Regions from separate parts of the Micromonospora zhanjiangensis genome, predicted to be linked through region 1. Evidence: riboswitches for the same ligand, from Rfam matches in the RefSeq annotation. Region 1 holds a riboswitch; the other holds the start of a gene.
What was found. A riboswitch is a leader RNA that binds a small molecule or an ion and turns the genes downstream of it on or off. The one in region 1 is predicted to bind thiamine pyrophosphate.
Positions count from the first base shown of each region.

Region 2: another riboswitch for thiamine pyrophosphate. It lies ahead of ACFOX0_RS21250 (ECF transporter S component); the one in region 1 lies ahead of thiE (thiamine phosphate synthase).

Region 1 is NZ_JBHSBN010000001.1:529,695-533,091, forward strand. Features, by position in the region: gene ACFOX0_RS02625 (ABC-F family ATP-binding cassette domain-containing protein) at 1-814, shown strand, start outside; gene ACFOX0_RS02630 (aldo/keto reductase) at 855-1,817, shown strand; TPP riboswitch at 1,866-1,974, shown strand; gene thiE (thiamine phosphate synthase) at 1,969-2,592, shown strand; gene thiO (glycine oxidase ThiO) at 2,586-3,397, shown strand, end outside.
Region 2 is NZ_JBHSBN010000015.1:157,186-160,582, forward strand. Features, by position in the region: gene ACFOX0_RS21235 (hypothetical protein) at 1-68, opposite strand, end outside; gene ACFOX0_RS21240 (sugar isomerase domain-containing protein) at 304-1,053, opposite strand; gene ACFOX0_RS21245 (alpha/beta fold hydrolase) at 1,135-1,971, opposite strand; TPP riboswitch at 2,048-2,153, shown strand; gene ACFOX0_RS21250 (ECF transporter S component) at 2,229-2,801, shown strand; gene ACFOX0_RS21255 (ABC transporter ATP-binding protein) at 2,856-3,397, shown strand, end outside.

The DNA of each region.
Region 1 (3,397 bases):
GAAGGCGGCGTACAACTCCGACATGGCGTCCCGCTACCAGTCGGCGCAGACCCGGCTGCGCAAGTTCGAGGAGGCCGGACCGCCGCCGCTGCCGCCCCGTGACCAGGACATCCGGATCCGGCTGGGCGGCGGTCGGACCGGCAAGCGGGCGGTGATCTGCGAGCAACTGGAACTGGACGGGCTGACCTACCCGTTCGACCTGGAACTCTGGTACGGCGACCGGGTGGCCGTGCTGGGTGCCAACGGGACCGGCAAGTCGCACTTCCTGCGGCTGTTGGCCCGCGGCGGCACGGATCCCGACCCGGCCAACACGCCGGTCGACAACGGCATGGCGCTGACGCCGGTCGCGCACGGCGGGTCGGCGCGGCTCGGCGCCCGGGTCCGGCCGGGGCACTTCTCGCAGACCCACGACCGGCCGGAGCTGGTCGACCGGACCCTGGTCGAGGTGCTCTGGCGGGGCGACGACCACCGGGCCGGGCTGGACCGGCACGGCGCGATGGCGAAGCTGCGCCGGTACGAGCTGACCGGCCAGGGCGACCAGCGGTTCGGCACGCTCTCCGGCGGTCAGCAGGCGCGTTTCCTGGTGCTGCTGCTGGAGCTGTCCGGGGCCACCCTGCTGCTGCTCGACGAGCCCACCGACAACCTGGACCTCGCCTCGGCCGAGGCACTGGAGGCCGGCCTGGACGCGTTCGCGGGGACCGTGCTGGCGGTCACCCACGACCGCTGGTTCACCCGGTCGTTCGACCGGTTCGTGCTGTTCCGCGGCGACGGTGAGGTGGTCGAGACCCCGGAGCCGGTCTGGGATGTGGGCTGAGGCCGGGGCCGGCCGGCATAGGGTTGGTCGCGTGACTGACATGACCTATCGCCGGCTCGGCGACTCCGGACTCGTGGTGTCCGCGGTCGGGATCGGCTGCAACAATTTCGGGCGCAAGCTGGACGCGGACGGCACCCGGGCGGTGGTGGACGCCGCCCTGAACGCCGGGATCAACTTCTTCGACACGGCCGACATCTACGGCGAACCGCACGGCGGTTCCGAGGAACTGCTCGGCGCGGCGCTGAAGGGGCGCCGGGACGACGTGGTGGTGGCCACCAAGTTCGGCATGGACATGGACGGCATGAACGGTCCGGACCACGGCGCCCGGGGCGCCCGCCGGTACGTCGTGCGGGCGGTGGAGGCGTCGCTGCGCCGGCTCGGCACCGACCACATCGACCTCTACCAGATGCACGAACCGGACCCGGGTACGCCGATCGAGGAGACCCTGCGCGCGCTGGACGACCTGGTCCGCGCCGGCAAGGTGCGCTACCTGGGCAACTCCAACTTCGCGGGCTGGCAGATCGCCGACGCGGACTGGACCGCGCAGGCCGCCGGGCTGACCCGGTTCGTCAGCGCGCAGAACCACTACAGCCTGCTGGAACGAACCGTCGAGACCGAGGTCGTGCCAGCCTGCGAGCGGTTCGGGCTGGGCCTGCTGCCGTTCTTCCCGCTGGCCAACGGCCTACTCACCGGCAAGTACCGGCGTGACGAGCAGCCGCCGGCCGGCAGCCGGCTCGCCGGCGGTGGCCGGTACGCCCAGCGACTGGCCGCCGCCGACTGGGACACCATCGAGGCGATCGGGGCGTACGCGGCCGAGCGTGACCTGACGATGCTCCAGGTGGCGATCGGCGGGTTGGCCGCCCAGCCCGCGGTGACCTCGGTCATCGCCGGCGCGACCACCGCCGACCAGGTACGGGCCAACGCGGCCGCCGGCTCCTGGCAGCCGTCGGACGAGGACCTGGCCGCACTGCGGGAGATTCTGGCCGCCGGCCGTCCCGCCTGACGTTCCGACCGTGGACAGGTCGGGCCGACCTGTCGTACGGTGGCGACGCACGTGACCCACGGGAGCCCGGTGCACCGGGCTGAGAGGGGGGCTGCAGCCCCCGACCGTCGAACCTGATCCGGGTAATGCCGGCGCAGGGAGGAGCATTGCCGTGTCCCTGGGACGACTGCATCTCGTCACCGACACCCGGCCCGGCCGGGACCCGCTCGCCGTGGCCCGGGCCGCCCTCGGCGTCGCCGGCCGTGAGCTGGTGGTCCAGGTCCGGGTCGAGGACTCCGCCACCGACCGCGAGGCGTACGAGTTGGCCGGCCGGATGGTCGAGCTGTGCGCGTCGGCCGGCGCGACCTGCCTGGTGAACGACCGGCTGCACGTCGCGCTCGCGGTCGGCGCCGCCGGTGCGCACGTCGGCGCGGACGACCTGCCGGTCGACGCGGCCCGGCGGGTGCTCGGCCCGGCCGCCGTGCTCGGCGCGACCGCCCGGGCGCCGGGCACCGCCCGGGCCGCCGTCGCCGCCGGCGCCGACTACCTGGGCGTGGGACCGTGCCACGCCACCGGCACCAAGGCCGGCCTGCCGCCGCCGATCGGCCCGGCCGGGGTGACCGCCGTGGCGGACGCCGTACCGGTTCCGGTGGTCGCCATCGGCGGCGTCACCGCGGACCGGGTGGCCGGGCTGCGCGGCGCGGGCGCGTACGGGGTGGCGGTGGTGGCCGCGCTCGCCGACGCGGCCGACCCGGCCCGGGCCACCGCCGAACTGCTCGCCGCGCTCGGATGCTGACCGGCACCGCCCGGTCCGGCGCCGGCGGCGGTCCCGAGGTGGCGGTGATCGGCGCCGGTCCGATCGGCCTCGCCGTCGCCTGGCGGTGCGCCCTCGCCGGGGCCGCCGTCACCGGGTACGACCCCACGCCCGGCTCGGGCGCCGGGGCCGTCGCGGCCGGCATGGTGGCCCCGGTCGCCGAGGCGATCTTCGGCGAGCGGGAGCTGACCGGGTTGCTGGCCGCGTCGGCGAGCCGGTGGCCGGCGTTCGCCGCCGAGCTGACCGCCGCCACCGGCGCCGACCTCGGCTACCGCACCGACGGGACGCTGGTGGTCGGGCTGACCGCGGACGACCTGACCGAGGCGCGCCGGCTGTGGACGTACCAGCGGGAGCTGGGGCTGCCGGTGACGCCGCTGCGGCCGACCGGGCTGCGGGAGTGCGAACCGGCGCTGGCCACCCGGGTCCGCGGCGGCGCGCTGCTGCCCACCGACCACCAGGTGGACCCCCGGCGGCTGACCGCCGCGCTGCGCCGGGCGGCCGAGCGGGCCGGCGTGCGGTTCGTGCCGACCGCCGTGACCGACCTGGCCGGGCTGCGCGCCGACGTCACGGTGGTGGCCGCCGGTTGCGGCACGGCGGCCCTCACCGGCCTGCCGGTCCGTCCGGTGAAGGGTCAGATCCTCCGGCTGCGGGCGCCCGCCGGCACAGCGCCGGCGATCCGGTACGTGGTCCGCGGGCTCGCCGACGGCGAACCGGTCTACCTGGTCCCCCGCCGGGACGGCGAGGTGGTGGTCGGCGCCACGGTCGAGGAACGGTCCGACACCGAGGT
Region 2 (3,397 bases), on a different contig from region 1:
AGCGCACCGATCCGTTCCCCGAAATAGGCCAGCAAACCGCCTGCCAACAACAGAAGAATCGCAGTCACCGCGTGCACCTGGGTCCTCCTACCCATCAGTGGATCGGCGCGAAGAATGATCACATTGCAGCGATTCTGCCGGTCGTGCTCCGACACCGGTAAGTGGCCGAGGAGCCAGTGCTGCCAGCCGATCAGACACGGCGCCCGCGGCTTCGCAGCGGGAGTGCGGAACGTTGATCGCCCGGCCACGGAGTTCGGCGGTCCGGGCCGGGCCGTTCAGCCAATGACAGCCATCCGGCGCCGGTCAGGCGCCCCGGCGGATGCGGCCGGCGTACCGCTCCTCCAAGATCCGATTGTGCTCGTCGCCGGCCGGGACGTTGGCCGACAGGTAGACCGGTGGCACCTCGCCGGCGTCGACCAGCCGGCCCACCACCTCCACCACGATCTGCTGGGCCAACAACGCCGCGGTGATCGAGGAGACCGCGCCCACCGCGCCCCCGCCGGGCAGATCCAGGGTGGCGTCGCCGTACGGGGCGCCGTTGTCCAGCACCACGTCGGCGAAGTCGGTGAGCTTGCGGCCGGACGGGTGGCGGGAGTCCACCCGCGCCGAGTGCTCCCGGGAGGTGATCGCGATCAACGGGTGGTCGCGCTCCTTGACCAGCGAGGCGAACTCGACGAGCGCGCCGTTCACGCCCGAGTTCGAGGCGATCACGAACACGTCGGCCGGGCGTACCGGGGCCAGGTCGAGCACCCGGCGGGCCACCGCCGGGTCGCGTTCCAGTTTGTCGCCGAGCACGCTGGCCGGCTCGTCGCCGAAGAGCACCACGTCCCGCAGGGCGATCCGGTTGGTCGGCACCAGGCCACCGGCCCGGCCGGCGATCTCCATCGCCAGCGCCTCGGAGTGCCCGGTGCCGAAGGCGTGCACGATCCCGTCGGCCCGCAGCGCGGCGAGGATCAGGTCGGCGGCCCGGCGCACCGCGTCCCGCTGGCTGTCCGACACCCGCCGCATGGTCGCGGTGACCACGTCCAGGTAGTTCTCGGGGGTCAACGTCATCTGAGGACTCCTTGCTCGTCGATTCCGGGCTCACCAGTCTCCGGGCTCATCGATCGCGGGACTCATCGGTTGTGTGGCCGGTCAGTCGGCGATCCGGGCCAGGATCGCCTCGGCGAGCGCGGCCGGCGCCTCGTCCGGGATCCAGTGCGTCACCCCGGCCAGCGCGACGAACCGGTAGTCGCCGGTCACGTGGGCGGCGCACGCCTCGGCGGCGAACCGGCCGACCGCCACGTCGCCGTCGCTCCAGACGTACGTGGTGGGCACGGTGACCGGGCCGGTGCCGGCCATCTCCTCGGCGGACATCGCCCGGTACCAGTTCAGGGCGGCGGTGAGCGCGCCCGGCTCGCGCAGCGGCGCGGCGTACGTGTCGACCCGGCCCGCGCCGACCCCGGCCAGCACCCCGCGCAGCGCCGCCGCGTCGTCGGCCAGCAGCACGTGCTCGGCCTTGCCCGGCTCCCGGAACAACCGCATGTACGACGAGCGTTCGCGCTGCTCGGCGTCGGTCGAGATGGCGTGCGCGAAGGCCGTCGGGTGCGGCACGGACACCGCGGTCAGGGTGCGCACCCGCTCGGGGTGCCGGGCGGCCAGGGCCCAGGCGACGATGGCGCCCCAGTCGTGACCGACCAGGTGCGCGGCGTCCACCCCCAGCGCGTCCAGCACCGCCAGCGCGTCGGCCACGCACTCGGCCAGCCGGTAGTCCTCGACCGCGGCCGGTCGGGCGCCCGGCGAGTAACCCCGCTGGTTCGGCGCGTAGGTGCGCAGCCCGGCGGCGTGCAGGGCCGGGACCACCGCGTCCCACTCGCCGGCGTGCTGCGGGAAGCCGTGCAGCAGCAGCGCCGCCGGACCGTCCTCGGGGCCGGCGGCCGCCACGTCGAACGTCAGGCCACGGGCGTCGATCGGCGTCAGGTTGAGGGGCATGACACATCACCCTACCCACGCCCGGTCCGCGCTGGTCTCCCGGCGCAGGTCAGTGCTAGCGTCTGCGGAACAACTTCACATCCGACAGGGGAGCGCACAGCGCTGAGAGTGCGGTCGACGACCGCAGACCCTCGAACCTGATCTGGGTAATGCCAGCGCAGGGAGTTCGGTCGACCTCCAGCCGCGCCGTGTTCCGGTGACAAACCGGACGCGGCGTGCGTCTTGCCTGGTTCGTACGAGAACTGGGAGGCAACATCGTGAACAACCGTTGGCGCACCGTGGACATCGTCGTGGCGGCGGTGCTCGGCGTCGCGTTCGGCGTCATCTTCTGGGCCTGGGGCGTGCTGTGGAACGGCCCCGCCGAGGCGATCCCGCTGCCCGGTCGGGCGGCCATCTACGGCATGTGGCTGGTACCGGGGGTGCTCGGCGCGCTGGTCGTCCGCAAGCCGGGAGCCGCCTTCTTCACCCTGACCGTGGCCGCCCTGGTCTCGGTGGCGCTGGGCACGAGCTGGGGTTGGACCATCGTGGTGCAGGGGCCACTGGAGGCGCTCGGCGCCGAGCTGGGCTTCGCCCTGTTCGCGTACCGGTCGTACCGGCTGCCGGTGGCGCTGCTGTCGGCCGCGCTGGCCGGGCTGGCCGCCGCCGTCTACGACATGCTCGTCTGGTACGTCGGCAACTCGTGGACCAGCTTCGGCATACCGTACATCGCGATCGTCGTGGTCAGCTCCGTGGTGATCGCCGGTCTCGGCGGGGTCGCCCTGACCCGCGCCCTGGCCGACACCGGCGTCCTGGACCGTTTCCCCGCCGCCCGTACCCGCCCCACGGTCTGACCCCCGATGGCTGAGTCGATCATGGGGTGGGGGACGGGACCCGCCACCCATCTCATGGTCAGGCCCACCGGGCGGGTACGGGTCAGCGGGTTCGGCTGGCGGCACGCGCGCCGACGGGCCTGGGCCTGCCGGGGCGTCGACCTGCGGATCGACGCCGGGGAGCGGGTGCTGTTGCTGGGCCCGTCCGGAGCCGGGAAGTCGACGTTGCTGGCGGCACTGGCCGGCCTGCTCGCCGAGGACTCGGGCGAGCGGGAGGGCACCGTCGAGATCGACGGGCTCGACCCGCGGGCGGCCCGGGACCGGGTCGGCATCGTCTTCCAGGACCCGCAGACCCAACTCGTGATGAGCCGGGCCGGCGACGACGTGGCGTTCGGGCTGGAGAACCGCGGGCTGTCGACCGAGCGGATCTGGCCCCGGGTGGACGAGGCGCTGCGCCGGGTCGGCTTCCCGTACCGCCGGGACCGGCCCACCGTGGCGCTCTCCGGCGGCGAACAGCAGCGGCTCGCGCTGGCCGGCGCGCTCGCGCCGCGACCGGGCCTGCTGCTGCTGGACGAACCGACCGCCAACCTCGACCCGGCCGGCGCCGCCCTGGTCCG